3 regions of the Streptomyces sp. NPDC111656 genome follow, and region 2 is predicted to be linked to each of the others. Evidence: predicted binding sites of a transcription regulator. Region 2 holds the regulator's gene; each other region holds the start of a gene.
What was found. The regulator HspR, encoded in region 2, represses chaperone genes until heat shock. The targets are predictions, from matches to a motif close to TTGAGNNNNNNNNNCTCAA.
Positions count from the first base shown of each region.

Region 1 (6,645 bases), on a different contig from region 2:
CATCCCGAAGGACTGCGCGGCGGCGAGCAGCGCCAGGCTGAGGGCCATGACGAGCGAGGAGCCGACGCGTGTGCGGACACGGCGACCGCGGACGCCGAATGCGCTTATCAGGTTGCTATGAATCGCCTCCCACGTGGCGTCGGTCATAGACAGCGGCGGCGCGAGCCCCCAAGGGTGGAGCGGGACGGAAGGAGCCCCTCACCTTGGACCGGAGCACGACCGCGACGGAGACGGCAGTGGCGACGACCACGGCCCCGACGGCCTCCTCGGCCGATGCCGCGCTCAAGGACCCACAGACGGGCACGCTTCTCCTGGACGGAGTGCCGCGGCAACGCGGCGCCACGGCCGTGCCGCCCGCCCCCCGCCCGGCGACGACATCTCCTGCACTTGCTCCTCCCGCTCCACCCGTCTCCCGGGCCCTCGCCCGGCTCCGGTCGCTCCGCGCCTGGCGGCTGCTGCCCACCCCCACCGGAACGCCGTTCACCCTCGGCTACGCGGCCGTGCTCGCCGTCACCGCGATGGTCACCGACCACGCGGACCCCTCCCTCGTCCACGCCTTGCAGCAGGGGTCCAGCACCGATGTCGCGCACCTCGTACGCGAACCGGTGCTGGTGCTGCTGGCCAGCGCGCTGTGGATGGCGGGCGGGATCACTTCGCCGTACGCCATCGGGTTCGTGCTGGTGCTGACCGCGCTGGAGCGGCGGATAGGCGGCCTGCGGGCCGCCGGAGTCTTCCTGCTCGGGCACGTCCTGGCCACCCTGGCCACCGAGGTGCCTGTCGGCCTTTCCGTGCTGGTGGGAGACCTTCCCGACAGCTCCCTGCACCGCCTCGACTACGGCATCAGCTTCGGCGTCGCCACGAGCATCGGCGCGCTCGCCGGGCTGCTGCGGCCCTGGCTGCGCTGGCCGCTGCTGGTCGTCTTCGGCTCGATGGTCGTCGGGGACCTGCTCGAATTCGCCGACCCGATGACGGACTGGGGGCATGTGATGTCCCTGGCGATCGGGGTGTCGACCTGGCCGCTGGTCCGGGGCTGGCGCCGCGCCCGTACGCAGGCGGTCTCCGGCCCTGCCGCCCCCGCCGCCGTACACACCGCTCAGACGCCCGGCACCGTCGCCGCCTGGCATCCCGGGCGGTAGGGGCGGGTCCGGGCCGGGCCGGACCAGTCCAGTCCAGTTCGGTCCAATCCAGTTCGGTCGGGTCAGGTCAGGTGGTCCGGGCCGCCGTCAGCCGTCGGGCCGGCTCCGGGACGCCTGGGCGGCGCTTCTGTTCCGCACTCGTCCCGTGGAGCCTGAGGGCGCGTTGACGTGCGCCCGCTCGAAGGTCACACCGTGCCCGCCGAGCCGGTCACGGTCTCGGGCGTCGCCCACTCCGTCTCCTTGGGCCGGGCGTCGGTGACGACGACCTAGGATGTCGGGCCGCCCGCACCGCCACCGCCCCGAGCGCCGCCACGGCCGCCGCCGCGGCACCCGCGACCACCCGGCGGCGAGTCGACCCCGCCCCTGTTGCTGCCCCTCGTCCACGTCGTGCCCCGTTTCCCCGTGCGTGGTTCCACAGCCTGTGGATGAGCCTGCGGTGTGACACGGGAAGGGACGGCGGGCCGACGGCGTTGACCGCACCACAGGCGTTCGCCGCGGAGGTACGGCGGAGCGGCGCCGGCCAAGAGAGAAGCGTGGCGGATACCCCGCTGACCTGCACTGACGTCTCCGTGGAGAGCGATCGCTCACAGCGAACAGGCCCCGGGGAACAATCCGGGGCTCACGTGCATTGAGTCGGCATAGCTCAACTTGACTGCCTAGGGAGAGATAATGGCTTCGACGTCCACACCGCTCACCCTGCCCGTGTTGCCGCTCGATGATGAGGTCGTGCTGCCCGGGATGGTGGTTCCGCTGGACCTGAACGACGCCGATGTACGCGCCGCGGTGGAGGCCGCCCAGGCAGCCGCGCGGTCGGAGCCCGGCAAGCCGAAGGTGCTGCTGGTGCCACGCATCGACGGGGCGTACCCGAGCACGGGCGTGCTCGGCACCGTCGAGCAGGTCGGCCGACTGGCCGACGGCGACCCGGGCGCGCTGATCCGCGGCCGTGGGCGCGTGAAGATCGGCGCCGGGACGACCGGTCCTGGTGCCGCCCTGTGGGTCGAGGGCACCCGGGTCGACGAGACCGTGCCCGACCCGCTGCCCGGCCACGTCGCCGAACTGGTCAAGGAGTACAAGGCCCTCGCCACCAGCTGGCTGCGCAAGCGCGGCGCCTGGCAGGTCGTGGACCGCGTACAGGCCATCGACGATGTGTCCACCCTTGCCGACAATTCTGGCTACTCCCCGTTCCTGAGCACCGAGCAGAAGGTCACGCTGCTGGAGACCGCCGACCCGGTCGCCCGGCTGAAGCTCGCCACCGAGCAGCTGCGTGAGCACCTCGCCGAGCAGGATGTCGCCGAGTCCATCGCGAAGGACGTCCAGGAAGGCGTCGACAAGCAGCAGCGCGAGTTCCTGCTGCGGCGCCAGCTCGAAGCCGTCCGCAAGGAGCTGCGCGAGCTGAACGGCGACGCCAAGGAGGGCGAGGAGTCCGACGACTACCGGACCCGCGTCGAGGCCGCGGACCTCCCCGAGAACGTCCGCGAGGCCGCGCTCAAGGAAGTCGACAAGCTGGAGCGGTCCAGCGACCAGTCGCCCGAGGGCGGCTGGATCCGGACCTGGCTCGACACCGTCCTGGAACTGCCGTGGAACGAGCGCACCCAGGACGAGTACGACATCCAGGGCGCCAAGGGCATCCTGGACGCCGAGCACGCCGGTCTGGAGGACGTGAAGGAGCGCATCACCGAGTACCTGGCCGTGCGCAAGCGGCGTTCCGAGCGTGGTCTCGGCGTCGTCGGCGGGCGGCGCGGCGGTGCCGTGCTCGCGCTCGTCGGTCCGCCCGGTGTCGGCAAGACCTCGCTCGGCGAGTCCGTCGCGCACGCCATGGGCCGCAAGTTCGTCCGGGTCGCGCTCGGTGGCGTACGGGACGAGGCCGAGATCCGCGGCCACCGGCGTACGTACGTCGGCGCGCTGCCCGGCCGTATCGTCCGCGCCATCAAGGAGGCCGGGTCCATGAACCCGGTGGTCCTGCTGGACGAGATCGACAAGGTCGGCTCCGACTTCCGCGGCGACCCCGCCGCGGCGCTGCTCGAAGTCCTCGACCCCGCGCAGAACCACACCTTCCGGGACCACTACCTGGAGGTCGAGCTCGACCTCAGCGACGTGGTGTTCCTGGCGACGGCCAACGTGCTCGAGGCCATCCCGGAGGCGCTGCTCGACCGTATGGAGCTGGTCAGGCTCGACGGGTACACCGAGGACGAGAAGGTCGTCATCGCCCGTGACCACCTGCTGCCGCGTCAGCTGGAGCGGGCCGGTCTGGAGAAGGAGGAGGTCGCGCTCGACGAGAGCGCGCTGCGCAAGCTCGCCGGGGAGTACACCCGGGAAGCGGGCGTACGCAACCTGGAGCGGGCCGTCGCACGCCTGCTCCGCAAGGTCGCGGCGCAGCACGAACTCGGCGAGCGGGAGCTGCCCTTCACGGTGACCGACGCCGATCTGCGCGGGCTCATCGGACGGCCGCACCACGTGCCCGAGTCCGCCCAGGACCCGGCCGAGCGCCGTACCGCGGTGCCCGGTGTCGCCACCGGTCTGGCCGTGACGGGCGCGGGCGGTGACGTTCTCTTCGTGGAGGCGTCGCTGGCCGACCCGGAGACGGGCGCGGCCGGTCTGACCCTGACCGGTCAGCTGGGTGACGTGATGAAGGAGTCGGCGCAGATCGCGCTCTCGTTCCTCCGCTCGCACGGTGCCGAGCTGGAACTGCCGGTCGGCGACCTGAAGGACCGGGGCGTGCACATCCACTTCCCGGCGGGCGCGGTCCCCAAGGACGGTCCGAGCGCGGGCGTCACCATGACGACGGCGCTGGCCTCGCTCCTGTCCGGCCGACTGGTCCGCACGGACGTGGCGATGACGGGTGAGGTCTCCCTGACCGGCCGTGTCCTGCCCATCGGCGGGGTGAAGCAGAAGCTGCTCGCCGCGCACCGGGCGGGTGTCACCACGGTCATCATCCCGAAGCGCAACGAGGCCGACCTGGACGACGTCCCGGCCGAGGTGCTGGAGAAGCTGGACGTCCACGCCGTCACGGACGTCCGCCAGGTCCTGGAACTGGCGCTGTCGCCGGCGACGAACGGCGCGACGCCGGAGGTTCCGGTAGCGGCGTGACGGACGCTGCCGGAAGGGAAGGCCCGGGTCCCGTGAGGGAGGCCCGGGCCTTCGCCGTGCCGTCAGCTGTTTGTGTCAGCCGTTTGTGTCGGCTGTCGGCCGACATTGGTCGTCTGAAATCTCAAGTCTGAAATCTGAAATCTGTCAGCCGTCAGATGCCAGCCGCCATCCGTCACCCGTCACCCGTCATCCGTTGGCCAGTGCCCGCACCCGGTCCAGCCCGCCGTTGAACTTGTCGTGGTCACCGACCGTCGGCCCGGACGACGTGTACTGCCAAATGGTGTAATACGACCACCCGGAAGGCAGCGTCCCCGGATCGGACGCATACCGCGCGATCCACAGCGGGTTGGCGGAGGCGAAGCCGCCGTAGTTGCCGGTGCAGTCGCTCCACCAGCTGGTGGCCGTGTAGATCACGGCGTCCCGGCCGGTGCGCGCCTTGTACTGGGCCAGGAAGCTGCTGATCCAGCTGACCATCGCGCTCTGCGTCTTGCCGTAGCAGGCGGCCCCATACGGGTTCCACTCGATGTCGAGCGTGCCCGGCAGTGTCCTGCCGTCGCCGGACCAGCCGCCGCCGTGGTCCACGAAGTAGTTGGCCTGGGTGGCGCCGCTCGTCGTGTCGGGGGTCGCGAAGTGGTACGCGCCGCGGATCATGCCGACGTTGTACGAGCCGTTGTACTGCTGGGCGAAGTAGGGGTTCGTGTAGTACGTCCCCTCGGTGGCCTTGGTGTAGGCCCACTTGACCCCGCTGCTCCACAGGGTCGACCAGGCGACGTTGCCCTGGTGGCCGCTGACGTCGACGCCTTCTGTCTGGGTGGCGTCACCGGTGTTGGGTGTGCCGGCCTGGCCGTCGTGCGCGAGGACGCCGATGCCCATGCGGGCGGAGCCCCGGGAGGGTGTGTCGGCGGCGGAGGAGGGTGGGGCGGAGAAGGCGGAGAAGAGGGAGAAGGCGGCGAGCAGGGTTCCCAGCGCGAGCAGGCGCAGGCGGTGGGGCGTTCCGGATCTGTGCACGGGCATGACGTGCCTCCGAAGGGCTCGATGGAGCCAGGTGGGGGGAATGGTGCGGACATGCGTGCCGTGTGTGGTGCGGGCATGCGCGCCGTGAGTGGGGGTCAGGTCCTCGTCGACCTGGCGGCGTGGGCATGCCACTGGGTGCCTGTTCACGAAGCTACGCACGGGGAGAACGCGCTGGGAAGAGGGGCCGTGGGCTGCCGTTGGTCTACGCCTGAGAAATACTGACGGAGCTGTGGCTATGGCCACCTTTGGCGGAAACTTTCAGAGTCGGGAAACCGGGTGAGGGGCAGACGTGCGCGAGGACAGGAACGGAGGCCGGCGTCCGGCCGGCCTCGACGGGTCGGGCCGGGGTGTGGACCAGCCCGCCGCGCACGGCGGCCCGGACCCGGAGTTCCTCTCCCTGGAGCGCGAGTTGACCGTGTTCCTGCGCCGTGCCCGCGCCAACCAGGGCGAGATGGCCCGCGAGGTCCATCCGGACCTGGAGTCCGCCGCGTACGGACTCCTCGTACGCCTCGACGAGTGCGGTCGCCAGCGTGCGACGGAGCTCGCCGCCTACATCGGCGTGGGCAAGGCCACCATGTCCCGCCAGCTGCGCGCCCTGGAGGAGCTCGGCCTCGTCGCCCGTGAGCCCGACCCCGCCGACGGCCGTGCCTGGCTCGTCCACCTCACCGAGGGGGGCCGCGGCCGGGTCGGCCAGGTGCGTGAGGCGCGGCGCGCCCGGTACGTGAACGAGCTCGCCCACTGGGATCCTCGCGAGGTCGCGGAGCTGGCGCGGCTGCTGCACCAGCTGAACCTCGGCATGGAGAAGTAGGAGGAGGCGGGCGTGGACCAGGAATTCCCCGCGCTGGAGCGGGAGCTGACCCTGCTGCTGCGGCGCGCCCGGGCCAGTTCCGGCGAGATGGCCCGCGAGGTCCACCCCGACCTGGAGTCCTCCGCGTACGGGCTCCTCTTCCGCCTCGACGAGTGCGGCCGCCAGCGCGCCACCGAGCTGGCCGCGTACATCGGCGTGGGCAAGGCCACGATGTCCCGTCAGCTCCATGCCCTGGAGGAGCTCGGTCTGGTCGCCCGTGAGCCCGACCCCGTCGACGGGCGTGCCTGGCTCGTCCGTCTCACGGACGAGGGCCGGCACCGGTTCCGTACGGTGCGGGAGGCGCGCCGGGCACGGTACGTCCGTGAACTCGCGGGCTGGGACCCGCACGAGGTCGCCGAACTGGCCCGGTTGCTCCACCAGCTGAACCGGGTCATGGAGAAGTAACACTCCGATCCGCCCCACTCACCACTCCACGAGGACTCACCACTCCACGAAGACCACCGTCGCGTCGTCGTGCGTCTTGCTCCGCCTCAGCCGTACCCGTGCCTCGGCGTCGGCCCGTTCCAGCGTCCGTACGCGGTCCACGAGGGACTGGGCGCC
Region 1 covers NZ_JBVKCA010000002.1:47,281-53,925, reverse strand. Annotated here, with positions in the region: gene ACZ7M3_RS05760 (MFS transporter) at 1-48, opposite strand, end outside; gene ACZ7M3_RS05755 (rhomboid-like protein) at 204-1,136, shown strand; gene lon (endopeptidase La) at 1,806-4,223, shown strand; gene ACZ7M3_RS05745 (lysozyme) at 4,410-5,237, opposite strand; gene ACZ7M3_RS05740 (MarR family winged helix-turn-helix transcriptional regulator) at 5,527-6,045, shown strand; gene ACZ7M3_RS05735 (MarR family winged helix-turn-helix transcriptional regulator) at 6,058-6,489, shown strand; gene ACZ7M3_RS05730 (protein phosphatase 2C domain-containing protein) at 6,526-6,645, opposite strand, start outside.
Region 1: a site for HspR is predicted at 1,765-1,783, ahead of lon (endopeptidase La). Genes of this name have one in related genera too.

Region 2 (6,645 bases):
GGGCCTTCAGCAGTTCGGCAAGGAGGGCGAGCCCTTCGACCCGATGATCCACGAGGCCCTGATGCACTCGTACGCGCCGGACGTCACGGAGACGACGTGCGTGGCGATTCTGCAGCCGGGGTATCGCATCGGCGAGCGCACCATCCGCCCCGCGCGGGTGGCGGTCGCCGAACCCCAGCCGGGGGCGCAGACCGTCAAGGCGGACTCCCAGGATTCCGCCGAGGCGGCCGACGACAAGGAGAGCGGTGGCCCGGACGAGGGCTGACGTTGAACGCATGAGAGAGGAGGGGCGTCGAGGATGAGCACCAAGGACTTCATCGAGAAGGACTTCTACAAGGTCCTCGGCGTCCCCAAGGACGCCACCGAGGCAGAGATCAAGAAGGCGTACCGGAAGCTCGCCCGCGAGTTCCACCCGGACGCCAACAAGGGCAACGCCAAGGCCGAGGAGCGTTTCAAGGAGATCTCCGAGGCGAACGACGTGCTCGGAGACCCCAAGAAGCGCAAGGAGTACGACGAGGCACGCGCTCTCTTCGGCAACGGCGGCTTCCGTCCGGGTCCCGGCGCGGGCGGCGGCAACTTCAACTTCGACCTGGGCGACCTCTTCGGAGGCGGCGCCCAGGGCGGGGCGGGCGGTGCCGGTGGTTTCGGCGGCGGCATCGGAGACGTCTTCGGGGGCCTGTTCAACCGCGGCGGCGCGGGCACGGGTACGCGGACCCAGCCCCGGCGCGGCCAGGACATCGACACCGAGGTGACGCTCAGCTTCACCGAGGCGGTGGACGGCGCGACGGTCCCGCTGCGGATGACGTCCCAGGCGCCCTGCAAGGCCTGTTCGGGCACCGGCGACGCGAACGGCACACCGCGCGTGTGCCCGACGTGCGTCGGCACCGGCCAGGTCGCGCGCGGCTCCGGCGGCGGCTTCTCGCTCACGGACCCCTGCCCGGACTGCAAGGGCCGCGGTCTCATCGCGGAGAACCCCTGCGAGATCTGCCACGGCAGCGGTCGCGCCAAGTCCTCGCGCACGATGCAGGTCCGCATCCCGGCGGGGGTGAGCGACAGCCAGCGCATCCGCCTCCGCGGCAAGGGCGCACCCGGCGAACGGGGCGGCCCGGCCGGCGACCTGTACGTCACGGTCCACGTGGACGCCCACCCGGTCTTCGGCCGCAAGGGCGACAACCTCACCGTCACCGTGCCCGTCACCTTCGCGGAGGCGGCACTCGGCGGCGAGGTGCGCGTACCGACCCTGGGCGGCCCCCCGGTCACCCTGAAACTGCCCCCGGGCACGCCCAACGGCCGTACGATGCGGGCCCGCGGCAAGGGTGCCGTCCGCAAGGACGGTACGCGCGGCGACCTCCTGGTCACCGTCGAGGTCGCGGTCCCCACGGACGTGTCGGGCAAGGCTCGCGACGCCCTGGAGGCGTATCGCGAGGCAACCGCGGGCGAGGACCCACGGGCGGAGCTGTTCCAGGCCGCGAAGGGAGCATGAGCAGATGGACGGCCGTCGTCGAAACCCCTATGAACTGACCGAGGAGACCCCGGTCTACGTCATCTCGGTGGCGGCCCAGCTCTCCGGCCTGCACCCGCAGACCCTGCGCCAGTACGACCGCCTCGGCCTGGTCTCCCCGGACCGCACCGCCGGCCGGGGCCGGCGCTACTCGGCCCGCGACATCGAACTGCTCCGCACGGTGCAGGCGCTGTCCCAGGACGAGGGCATCAACCTGGCCGGCATCAAGCGCATCATCGAGCTGGAGAACCAGGTGGCGGCCCTCCAGTCCCGCGTCGCGGAACTGGAATCGGCCCTGGACGGCGCCGCTGCCGCGATGCAGCAGCGCGAGGCCGCGGTGCACGCCTCGTACCGCCGCGACCTGGTCCCGTACCAGGAGGTCCAGCAGACGAGCGCGCTGGTGGTCTGGCGGCCGAAGAGGCAGTCGGACTAGCTCCCACGTACGAAGGGGGTGGAGAGGTCGTCGACCTCTCCACCCCCTTCGGCATTCCTCAACTCACCGCGCCGGTGTCGAAGTACTCGAACGCTCCGGCCGAGGTCTCGTGGATCTTCTCGTACGCTCGGCGTGGTGTCGAGCTCGGTCGCGGCCACGGCCGTCCGGGTCCGCTTGAAGGAGGAGTTCCCGGACGTGTCGATGGCGTCGACGAAGAAGCAGACGCGGTCGCCGTCGGGGCGGGTGGTGTACGAGTACGAGGTGGTGTCGACCGGCGGATACGCCGTCAGCGTCCCGGAGCACACCTGCTCCTCGCCCTCGTCGCCCAAGAGCTCACCCCAGTAGACGGTGTACCGACCGAGGTCGGTGGCCGGGTTCTTGTCCCACTCCACCTCGAAGCCGTACTCGGTCGGGGTGACCGTCAGCCCGGTGACGGCGGGCGGCGGGGTGAGGTCCTCGCGCTCGCCGGCGGCGGCCACGGAACGCGCGGACTCGTTGCCCACCGCGTCGAGAACGGTCACCTGGTAGTAGTAGGCGACGCTCTCCAGGGCCGAGGTGTCCAGGTACGAGAGCTTGTCCGTACTGCCCACCCGGGTGTACACGCCGTTCTCGCTCGTCGCCCGGTAGACGCGGTAGGACACCGCTCCCGTGACCCCGTTCCAGTCGAGCCGCAGCCCGCGGGGCGTGGCGGTCGGCGAACCCAGTTTCGACTGCGAGACGGAAGTCCCGCTCGGGGTGAGGGGCTTGACCTTGTCGACGGTGGCGGTGGTGCGGGGGTGTAGGCGAAGGAGACGTTGGCGGCGCCGGTCCAGTTGGCGTAGTCGATGCGCAGGGTGTGCTTGCCGGAGGGGACGGTGACGTTGACGGGAAGGGCGAAGGGACCTCCCGAACCGAAGTCCCTCGTCACGGTCCAGCGGACGCCGAAGTTGTCCTTCGGGAGGCCGGAGGCGGGGGCCTTCGTGCCCCAGTTCTCGCCGACCGCGGCGTCGCAGTCCGTTTTCTTCGGTGTGTGGGAGAAAGTGGTGTTCGCGTAGAACTGCCGCTTGTACACCGGTGATGCGCGGCTGCTCGCGGCGGAGGCGGGCGCCCCCGAGCCGGCGAGCAGGCCCCCGGGGGTGGCGATCGTCAGCGTCGCGGCGAGCGCCGGCCCACTCCGCCCAACTGGCCTCATGCTTCCCCTGTTTCGTGCTGCGTTGTGTGCGGCCGCCATCGAGACTCCCGGAGGTGGGGGAGGGTTGTATGTCGCCGGGGAGCGAGTGACGCAAGTCAATCAGAGGGGTTCTGTGGAAGTGGCGGCGCACCCCCTTCCCATCGTGTTCACTTGGGGAACACAGAATGCTGTTGCCATCTCGTTAAGTGGTTACTCCTTGACGCTGAGGTGATCGCCGCGTTGGCTTTCAGCCACCTGGGTCGCAAAGCAGCTACCTCGCCCGGAAGGCACCTGATGTGAACACTCGTAACACCCGGCTTCGTCGTACCGCCATAGCCCTGGCTTGCTCCGCGATGACCGTCTCCCTCGCCGCCTGCGGTGTCGTGGACGGGATCGGCGGCAGCGACACCAAGGCGAGCCCGACCAAGGGTGACGACATCACGGTTGGTCTGCTCCTCCCTGAGAAGGCCAACACCCGTTACGAGAAGTTCGACCACCCGATCATCGAGCAGCAGGTCGCCAAGCTCACCAACGGCAAGGGCAAGGTCGAATCCGCCAACGCGGAGCAGAGCGCGTCCAAGCAGAGCCAGCAGTTCCAGCAGATGGTGAACGACAAGGTCGACGTGATCCTCGTCGACGCGGTGGACTCCAAGGCCATCGCGAGCGACGTGCAGAAGGCCAAGGACGCGGGCATCCCCGTCATCGCCTACGACCGTCTGGCGCAGGGCCCGATCGACGCGTACATCTCCTTCGACAACGAGCTCGTCGGCCAGGTGCAGGGCAAGGCCCTCCTGGAGGCGCTGGGCCCCAACGCCTCCACGAAGAAGATCGTCATGATGAACGGTTCGCCCACCGACCCGAACGCGGCGCAGTTCAAGTCGGGCGCCCTGGGTGAGCTCAACGGCAAGGTCGTCATCTCCAAGACGTACGACACCAAGGACTGGGACCCGGTCGTCGGCAAGGCCAACATGGAGAAGGCCATCTCGGCCATCGGCCTGAACAACATCGCCGGTGTCTACTCCGCCAACGACGGTCTCGCGGGCGCCGCCATCGACGCCCTGAAGACCATGGGCGTCAGCAAGGTGCCGCCGGTCACCGGCCAGGACGCCGAGCTGGACGCGGTGCAGCGGATCGTCCGGGGCGAGCAGTACATGAGCGTCTACAAGTCCTACCCCGATGAGGCCACCGCGGCTGCCGAGATGGCCGTGGCGAAGGTCCAGGGGCGTGGCATCGAATTCGACGCGCTCACCCGCGACAAGGTCGACAGCCCCACGAACACGAAGATCCCCTCCCAGCTGATGCCCGTGGTCGCCCTGACCAAGGCGAACATCAAGGAGACGGTGATCCAGGACGGCATCTACACCGTCAAGCAGATCTGCACGGCCTCGACCAAGGCGGACTGCACGGCGATCGACCTCAAGTAGTCGTGCTCCCGCACTGACGACTTGCACCGACGTCCCGCACTGACGTATTTCCCTGACGAACGCGCGGGAGCCCTGGGCGAGGGGTTCCCGCGCGTTCGGCGGATCAGGGGTCAGCGCCCCATCGACTGCCAGATCGTCAGCGCCAGCGCCGTGCACGAGGTGGCGGCCGCGAGGGAGGGCAGGGGCCAGCGGGTGCGTTCCAGGGCGTCGAGGCGGGACTCGTGCTCGTCGAGGGTCTTGTCGGTCTGGTCGGCGCGTTGCAGGAGGAGGGCGAGGTCGCCGCGGGTGGTGGCGAACCCGACGTCGACCGAGCGGCGCAGCCGCTCCAGTTCCAGGGCGACGCTCTCGGCCTCAGTCGTCGGCATCGGCGGTTTCTCCGCGGGAGGGCCCACGCAGCCACCCCGGCAGCAGCCGGTCCACCGCGGGCATCGCCATCACCCGGCTGAGCAGCGCGGCGCCGCCCACCACGGCCGTGAGCGCGGGTACGTCCCGGATCAGCGGGTCGTCGGCGACCAGCGGCAGGACGGTGATCAGAGCGAACAGGGTCTGGAGTGTCGTACGCAGGGTTCTGCGGCCGGCGTCGCTCATCTCCGGGCTCCTTTCGGGTGTTCCAGTGCTTCTCGAGTACGTCCGGCCCCCTAGGTGCGCGGGACGCGCAGCTTGTCCCAGCTGGTGCGGCCCGGGGTGCCGTCGGCGTCCTCGCCGACGTAGCCGAGCCCGCGCTGCCAGGCCGCGTACGACAGGACGTCGGCCTGCGTCCACACCGGGCCGGGGCCGGTCGAGTAGCGCCCGCACCCCTCCGCGACCAGTCGCTCGCCGACGGCTGTGATCAGCGGGCTGCGGCGGCCGAGCGCGAAGAACGCGGCGCCGGGGAAGGGTTCGTACGAGACCGGGCGGGAGCCGAGCCGGGCCGCCACCCGTTGCCGCGTCCCGGACATCGAGAACGACGGGTCGATCTTGCGGCGGGTCCACTCCTTGTGCGCGATCACGCTGGACGCGGACCAGTCGTGGGCGCGGCAGATCGCGGCGGAAAGCCGTTCCACGGCGGTGAGTTGGGCGGCCGGGTAGGGGTCACGCCCGTTGCCCAGGTTTTCGATCTCGAAGCCGTAGAAGCGGGCGTTGCCGTCCACGGCGTCCGGTCCGGGGGCGGGCAGTGCGGCCCGTTCGGCCCGTACGGCGTCCAGGACCGCGGTCGAGCCCGCACCGGCGTGGTTGGTGCGGCCGTAGCCGACCAGGTGGACGGTGCCGTCCTTGGTGATCAGGCCGATGCAGAGCGGGCCCGGCAGGTCCGCGGTGCCCTCGCGGCACAGGCGGAGGCTGTCGGTGCCCGCCGTGTGGTGGAGCATGACGCCGTGGACCGGGCCCCAGGCGCCTCGGCTGTTGCGGTTGTGGGTGCGCCAGTTGCCGCTCTCGGATAGGACGACGCCCTCGTCGCGCAGGGCGCGGGCGAGGGCGTCGGCGGTCAGGGGTGTGGCCATGTGTGCCTCACATCACGGGAGTTACGGTGATGAATCGGTTGGCGAAGGTCGCGGTGCTGGTGGTCGCGGCCGACTTGTAGGCGGCGGTCGCGGTGTAGACGCCGTTCACGGTGAGCCCGGTGACCTGGAACTGGGTCGTGGCGGAGCACTGGTTGGTGCCCACGACGAGTGCCGCGCGGGTGTCGGCGGCGGCGAGCGCGACCGTCGTGTTCAGGCGGATGTTCGCCGACATGTGGCAGGCCGTGGCCGCGCTGCTGCTGATGCGCGCGCCCACCGAGACGAGCACGGCGCCGGAGGCCGGAGCGGTGAAGGTGACGGTGGTCGGGTCGCCGGTGGAGCCGGTGAGGGTCTCCACGTACGCCGTCGACGTCGTCGTACCGGCCGTGGTGTTGGCCTTGTGGACCGGGCCGGGTGCCAGCTGCGTCCAGGCGCTGCCGGTGTAGTACCAGTACTGCTTGGGCGTGCCGAGCCAGCAGAGCATGCCCGCCACCGGGGCGGTCACCTTGGCGTCGCGGGTCGCGGCGTCCGCGAAGCGCAGCACGGTGCGGCCGTCGACGGCCTCCGCGAGCGACTGGATGTGCACGGGGATGTTCGCGGCGTCGGCCGGCTGCGGGTAGGGCAGGCTGCCGAGCGGGGTGAGCAGGGCCATGACGGCTTCC
Region 2 covers NZ_JBVKCA010000008.1:370,825-377,469, forward strand. Annotated here, with positions in the region: gene grpE (nucleotide exchange factor GrpE) at 1-265, shown strand, start outside; gene dnaJ (molecular chaperone DnaJ) at 299-1,483, shown strand; gene ACZ7M3_RS25425 (heat shock protein transcriptional repressor HspR) at 1,488-1,934, shown strand; gene ACZ7M3_RS25430 (hypothetical protein) at 1,931-2,575, opposite strand; gene ACZ7M3_RS25435 (sugar ABC transporter substrate-binding protein) at 3,381-4,508, shown strand; gene ACZ7M3_RS25440 (hypothetical protein) at 4,619-4,873, opposite strand; gene ACZ7M3_RS25445 (putative antibiotic biosynthesis monooxygenase) at 4,860-5,096, opposite strand; gene ACZ7M3_RS25450 (peptidoglycan-binding protein) at 5,147-5,986, opposite strand; gene ACZ7M3_RS25455 (hypothetical protein) at 5,994-6,635, opposite strand.

Region 3 (6,645 bases), on a different contig from region 2:
GGCGGGAACCGCAGGACGTAGCGGGCCATCGCCATGCCCAGCACCTGTGAGGCGGTCAGCGCGGCCCGTGCTGGCGCCTGCTCCGGGTCGGGGCAGACGCGCAGCGCGACCGGCATGAGCTGGTCCCGGAAGATGCCCTGCATGCGCGCGGCGCCGTCCGGATTGGTCACGCCGACCCGGAGCAGCACGGTGAGCACCTCGTTCTCCTCCCAGAGGTCGAGGAAGTGGCCCACCAGGACGCGGCCCACCTCGTGCGGGTCCAGCCCGTCCGGGCCCGGAAGCCGCAGGTCGACGTCGAGGACCGCGGCGAACAGTCCCTCCTTCGAGCCGTAGTAGCGCATCACCATCGACGGATCGATCCGTGCGTCCTTAGCGATCGAGCGGATCGTGGCGCGCTCGTAGCCGTCGGCGGCGAAGCGTTCGCGCGCGGCGGTGAGGATCGCGGTGCGGGTGGTGTCCGAGCGGCGGGCCGCGGGGGACGGGGCGGGTGCGGGGAGTTCCTTGTCGGGCATGCCAACAACCGTAGGCCAACAGTTGTTGACAGTCCAGAGCGGGCTCTCTATGTTGGTAAACAAGCGTTGGCCAACAAACGTTGACCAACGAGCGTTGGCATCAGGAGGCCGCCATGAACGACAAGACGAACGGCCATGTGAACGGCGCCACCGTGCCCCGGAACGTGATCGTCGTCGGCTCCGGCCCCACCGGCCTTCTGCTGGCCGGGGACCTCGCCGCCGCCGGTGTCTCCGTCACCCTCGTCGAGAAGCGCCCGCACGGGATCAGCAACCTCTCCCGCGCCTTCGTCCTGCACGCCCGCACCCTGGAGCAGCTCGACGCCCGCGGTCTCGCCGACGAGCTGGAGAGTCACGGCCGGACCGTCGACCGCATCCGCCTCTTCGGTCGGCTCTCCTTCGCCCTCGACACGCTTCCCTCCCGTTTCAACCACCTGCTCGTCATCCCGCAGTACGAGGTGGAACGGGCCTTGGAGCGGCGGGCCGTCGAGGCCGGGGTGCGGTTCGTGTACGAGACCGAGGTGACCGGACTGCGCCAGGACGCGGCGGGCGTCACGCTCGAAGTCCGGGGTGCGGACGGGGCGGCGGGGGAGTTGGCGGCCGCGTACGTCGTCGGGGCGGACGGGATGCGCAGCGCGGTGCGTGAGGCGGTGGGGCTGCCGTTCCCCGGGAAGTCGGTCATCCGGTCCGTCGTCCTCGCCGACGTCCTGCTCGCCGAGGAGCCGGAGTCGATCCTCACCGCCAACGCCGTCGGCGACGCCTTCGCCTTCATGGTGCCCTTCGGCGACGGCTACTACCGTGTGATCGGCTGGCACCGCGGCCGCGACGTCCCCGACAGCGCGCCGCTCGAACTCGACGAGGTCAAGGAGATCGTCCGGCTCTCCCTCGGCCATGACTACGGCATGCACGACGCGCGCTGGATGTCCCGCTTCCACAGCGACGAGCGCCAGGCACCCGCGTACCGGGTCGGGCGGGTCTTCCTCGCCGGTGACGCCGCCCATGTCCACACCCCGGCCGGCGGCCAGGGCATGAACACCGGCCTCCAGGACGCGGCGAACCTCAGCTGGAAGCTCGCGCTGGTCGTCCACGGCCACGCGGACGCGGACCTGTTGGACACCTACCAGGCCGAGCGCCACCCGGTCGGCAGGGCGGTGCTGCGCAGCAGCGGCGGGATCGTCCGGCTCGCGATGGCCAAGCATCCGTGGACGCTGGCGCTGCGCTCCGCGCTCACCACGGTCCTCAACGGCGTCGGCCCCGTAGGCCGGAAGGCGGCGGGCCAGATCACCGGCATCGGCTTCGCCTACCGGGCTCCGCGCGGCTCTCACACCCTCGTCGGCACCCGCGTCCCCGATGTCGCCCTGAAGAACGGCCGCCTCTACGAGGCCCTGCGCGGCGGCCGGTTCGTCCTCGTCGCACCGACGGCGGCCGTCCGGACGTACCGCCTGGACGACCTCAAGGCGCGCAAGGACCGTCTCACCGTGGAGAGTTGGGCGAGCGACCGGCGTACGACCGTGCTGGTGCGGCCCGACGGATACGTGGCCTGGGCCGCCGAATCCCCCGACGCGGCGGCCGTCGAGCGGGCGTTGGCGGCGGCGCTGGGCGGGGATCCGTCTTCGAACCGATCTCGCCCGGAGGGGGAGTGAGGCGAGGGTGACCGCCGCTTCGTAGAAGCGTCGGGACATCAACACCGCGTCGGGTGCGGTATGTCACCGCGTGCGACGTTGAGTCGAACATGACCGATGGTAACGGTTTACGGTGATTACGACCACGCGTTCGACGCGATGCGTGACGGCGAGGGCAGGGACGTCCTCGTGCGCAAGGACGGGAAGATCTTGGTTCCGACGCATGACAGGTACCGGCCGTGACCGCGTTCCGGATGTACCTGAGAGTGGTCAGCGAGTCCCTGCAACCGGAGGAGATCTCCGCGCGGCTGGGGACCGGGCCCGACGAGGCGACCGCGATCGGCAGCCGTAGGCGCCCCCAGTCGCCGCCGCGCGCGCATGCGACCTGGATCCGGCACGTCTCGGCCGCGGGCGGACCCGGGCGGCCGGAGGATCTCGAACCGGTGGTCCTCGGCTGGGGACCGGAGTTCGCCACGACCCTGGGGCGGCTGGCCGCTTCCGGGGACGCCGACGTCTCCCTGGTGGTCGTCCAGGAGCTCACCGATCCCGAGGACCCGCGGCAGAAGGGCATCTTCCTGGGCGCGCCCCTGCTGGCCTGGTCGGCCGAGGCCGGGGCGTCGCTGGACATCGATCAGTACGTGTACTACGACTGCGACGACCAGCGGGGCGACGGCGACCCCGGCCAGTAGTGGTCGAGCCGCCCGACGCCGAGGACGGCGGCACGCGCCTGGATCTCAACCCGTGGGTTGAGGCGGAAACCCACCCTGGGCTCCACCCTGGAGCCGAGGTGGTTCCGCGTCGTGAAGCGCAAGCTCATGGGCATGACGACGACCGATTACGTGATCTCCGCGTCCCTCATCCTCCTCGTGATCCCGCAGATCCGAGGCGTCCGGCAGACGCTGCACAACACGCTGCTGCCGCTCGTGGCCGTCGCCGCCGCGGCCGCCTACTACCTCAAGTCCTTCCCGACCCAGGGGCACGACCTCGGACTCGACATCGCCGGTGTCGTCGCCGGCGCGGTCCTGGGCGTCGCCTGCGGCGCGGCCACCCGGCTGAGCCGCGCCTCGGACGGGGTCGCGTTCGCCCGCGCCGGGGCGCTCGCCGCGCTCCTGTGGATCGTCGGCATGGCCTCGCGCGCCGGATTCGAGTACTGGGCCACTCATGGCGGTTCCGGGAGCCTGGCGCGGTTCAGCCAGGACAACCTGATCACCGGTGCCGCCGCCTGGACCGCCGCGCTGCTGCTGATGGCACTGGCTCAGGTTCTGGGCAGGCTCGCCGCGATACGCGTCAGGTCGAGCCGGGTCGCCACGGCGGGCTGAGGCCCTCAGGGCCTGGTTCGGGGGCCCGGTCGAGACCCTAGGCGCCGGTGCCCATCAGCAACTCACGCAACAGGGCGGCCAGTTGACCGGCTCGTTCCTCGTCGAGGTGGGCCAGGGCCTCCGTCTGGACGGCGAGCCCCGCGCCGACGGCCTCATCGATGAGCCGCAGCCCCTTGTCCGTGAGCGTCACCTGGAGTCCGCGCCGGTCGTGCGGGTCGGGGGAGCGCCGTAGCAGCCCCGCGCGTTCCAGCTTGTCCAGGCGTCCGGTCATTCCGCCGGTGGTGAGCATGAGCGTCGCCGAGAGCTGCCGGGGCGAGAGGGTGTACGGGGCATCCGAGCGACGCAGGGTCGCGAGCACGTCGAACTCCCCGCGCGAGATCCCGTAGGGCGCGTACGCCTTCTCCATCCGGTCGCCCATCGTGCGGGCGAGCCGGAAGACGCGGCCGAAGACCTCCATAGCGGCGGTGTCGAGGTCCGGCCGGACGGTGGCCCACTGCTCGATGATCGCGTCGACGGGGTCCTGGGGCGTCTTCATGGGGGCGAGTATCCGCCGAGGGGTCGATTGCCCGCAAGAAAGTAGCTGACGAGGAAGTAGCTGGCAAGGGAGTTGCTTGGGGGTGAGTCGCTTGGGGGTGAGTTGTTCAGTGAAAAGTAGCTTGACCAAAAGTCGCTTATGGCTAAGCTACTTCCCACTGACCTACTTTGGAATCGGGTGCCCCCATGGCCGCGAACGCGAACCGTCCCGCCCTCATAGCCCTGACCGCACTGGCCCCCATCTCCTGGGGCAGCACCTACGCCGTCACCACGGAGCTCCTCCCCGCCGACCGCCCCCTGTTCACCGGGGTGATGCGAGCCCTGCCCGCCGGGCTGCTGCTCCTCGCGCTGGCCCGGGTGCTGCCGCGCGGCGCCTGGTGGGGGAAGGCGGCGGTGCTGGGCGCGCTGAACATCGGCGCCTTCTTTCCGCTGCTGTTCCTCTCCGCGTATCGGCTGCCCGGCGGCATGGCGGCGGTCGTCGGCTCGGTCGGGCCGCTGTTCGTCGCGGGCCTCGCGGCGCTGCTGCTCGGTGACCGCCCGACCCTGCGGACGCTCCTCACCGGTATCGCCGCGGCCCTCGGTGTCAGCCTCGTCGTGCTGAAGGCGGCGGGCGCGCTGGACGCGGTGGGGGTCCTCGCGGCGCTCGCCGCGACCGCGTCGATGTCCACCGGCACGGTGCTCACCAAGCGGTGGGGCCGGCCGGACGGGGTCGGTCCGTTGGCGCTCACCGCCTGGCAGTTGACGGCGGGCGGGCTGCTGATCGTCCCGGTCGCCCTCCTGGTCGAGGGCGCGCCGCCCGCGCTGGACGGCCGGGCGGTCGGCGGATACGTCTACCTCGCGTTGGCGAACACGGCGGTGGCGTACTGGCTCTGGTTCCGGGGCATCGGCCGGCTCAGCGCCACCCAGGTCACCTTCCTCGGCCCGCTGTCGCCGCTGACCGCGGCCGTCATCGGCTGGGCGGCGCTGGGACAGGCGCTGGCGCCGGTGCAGGTGGCGGGAATGGTACTGGCGTTCGGGGCGACGGTGTTCGGCCAGCTCGGGCCGCGTGGCGGGCGGCCGGCTCCCGCTGACCAATCCCGCCGGGCGACTCGGGGCCACCCTGCTGGGGGCACAAGGGCGCCGGGTGCGGCTCACGGGCGCGGCTGAGCTGGTGCTGCGGCACGCGGAGGCGGTGTTCGAGCAACTGGAACGGGCGGACGCCGAGTTGAGTGCGTACGAGCACGCGGAGGTGGGCGAGGTGCGGGGGATTCCTGGAGGCTCTTGTGGTCGACGGCGTGTGTCCTGGCTGCGGGAAGCAACCTGGCGATGGAACTGGGGCCGCGCGGGGTGCGGGCCTGTGGGCGGCATCACCGGCACCTTCGTCGACGTCACCGGCGGGATCCCGGGCCAGGAGGACTGACGGCCGCGGCGGTTGCGCCACCATGTGCGGGCCCACACAGCGCAGACGGCCGACCCCGGAGGCGACCAGGCTCTGCGCGGCGTACCCGCCCGTGCCGCCGACGCCGACCAGCAGCACCCGGGCCCGGCGCAGCCGGAGCTGGGCGTCCCAGGTCCTAGTCCGGGGGCCGAGGTCCATCCAGCGCAGCAGCGGCACTCCCCGGCTGTAGCGCAGCCGTTCCCGCTCGGACACCGGCACGGGCGCCGCCGCGTCCTCCATGAACCCGGCGTCGAGCAGGTCCGCCATGGCCTGCCGGGCGTCCTCGGGCGTGAGGTCGGGAAGTTCGGGATGCGCCCTCAGCACCTCGCCGACCACCGCCGACGGCTCACGCGTTCCGTCCGTCGTCTCGACCAGCGTCCAGACCCCCCTGCGGGTCCGCGATCCAGGCGCCGATGCCGTGGATGACGCTGCCGATGCGGACGTTGCCGTCGATCGTGCGGTACGGCCGGTGCTCGGGCTTGATCCGGGGCCTGCGGAGCGTGTCGACCGGCACCGTCACCAGGACCCCTTCCCGTTACAGGTACATGCCTTGACACTCTGGTCCCCCGAGTCGAGCCTTGACAGGACGCGGTCGGCGATCGCGCCCGCAACGCTCAACGTCCCTACCGACGGGAGGAGTTGGGGTGCCCACCAAGATTGTGATCCGCCCGTTGGACAAGAAGGAGACCACGGGCGACAGCAGCGGAGGCAACGGCGGCTGATCCGTTTCGCAGGACAGGTACTCGGCCACCGCAGAGCCCACACAGAGAGGGGGCCACATGGCCGCCAAGATCGTGATCCGTCCGCTGGACAAGAAGGAGACCACCGGGGACAGCAACGCGAACGGCACCTGACCGGAGCCCGGCATGCGGGGAACCCCGTATCCCACCCTCGGTGAGCTGCTGCGACGCGCTCGCGCGACGGTGGCGGCACGGCCCGGTGCACTGCGGTTGCGTGCCGTCGGGACCTCGCGTGCCGGCCGGCCGCTGTGGCTGCTGTCGGCCGGACACGGCCCCCGGCACATCCTCACGGTCGCCGGCGCGCACGCCAACGAACCGGTGGGCGGGGTCACCTCGCTCTCCCTGGCCGAGAGGTTCGCGCGGGAGCCCGCGCTGCTCCAGGAGTCCGGCTGCACCTGGAACTTCCTGCTCTGCCTCGACCCCGACGGCGCGAGCCTCGCCGGGCGATGGCTGACCGGGCGGTCCGGCGAGCGGCTGCCCGGCGAGGGGCTGCCCGGCGAGGGA
Region 3 covers NZ_JBVKCA010000004.1:4,750-11,394, forward strand. Annotated here, with positions in the region: gene ACZ7M3_RS13485 (TetR/AcrR family transcriptional regulator) at 1-512, opposite strand, end outside; gene ACZ7M3_RS13490 (FAD-dependent monooxygenase) at 626-2,152, shown strand; gene ACZ7M3_RS13495 (DUF4279 domain-containing protein) at 2,371-2,820, shown strand; gene ACZ7M3_RS13500 (hypothetical protein) at 2,953-3,450, shown strand; gene ACZ7M3_RS13505 (MarR family winged helix-turn-helix transcriptional regulator) at 3,488-3,985, opposite strand; gene ACZ7M3_RS13510 (EamA family transporter) at 4,171-5,130, shown strand; partial or broken gene ACZ7M3_RS13515 (LysR family transcriptional regulator) at 5,051-5,227, shown strand; partial or broken gene ACZ7M3_RS13520 (ThiF family adenylyltransferase) at 5,402-5,885, opposite strand; gene ACZ7M3_RS13525 (M14 family zinc carboxypeptidase) at 6,268-6,645, shown strand, end outside.
Region 3: a site for HspR is predicted at 2,231-2,249, ahead of ACZ7M3_RS13495 (DUF4279 domain-containing protein). Genes of this name have one in related genera too.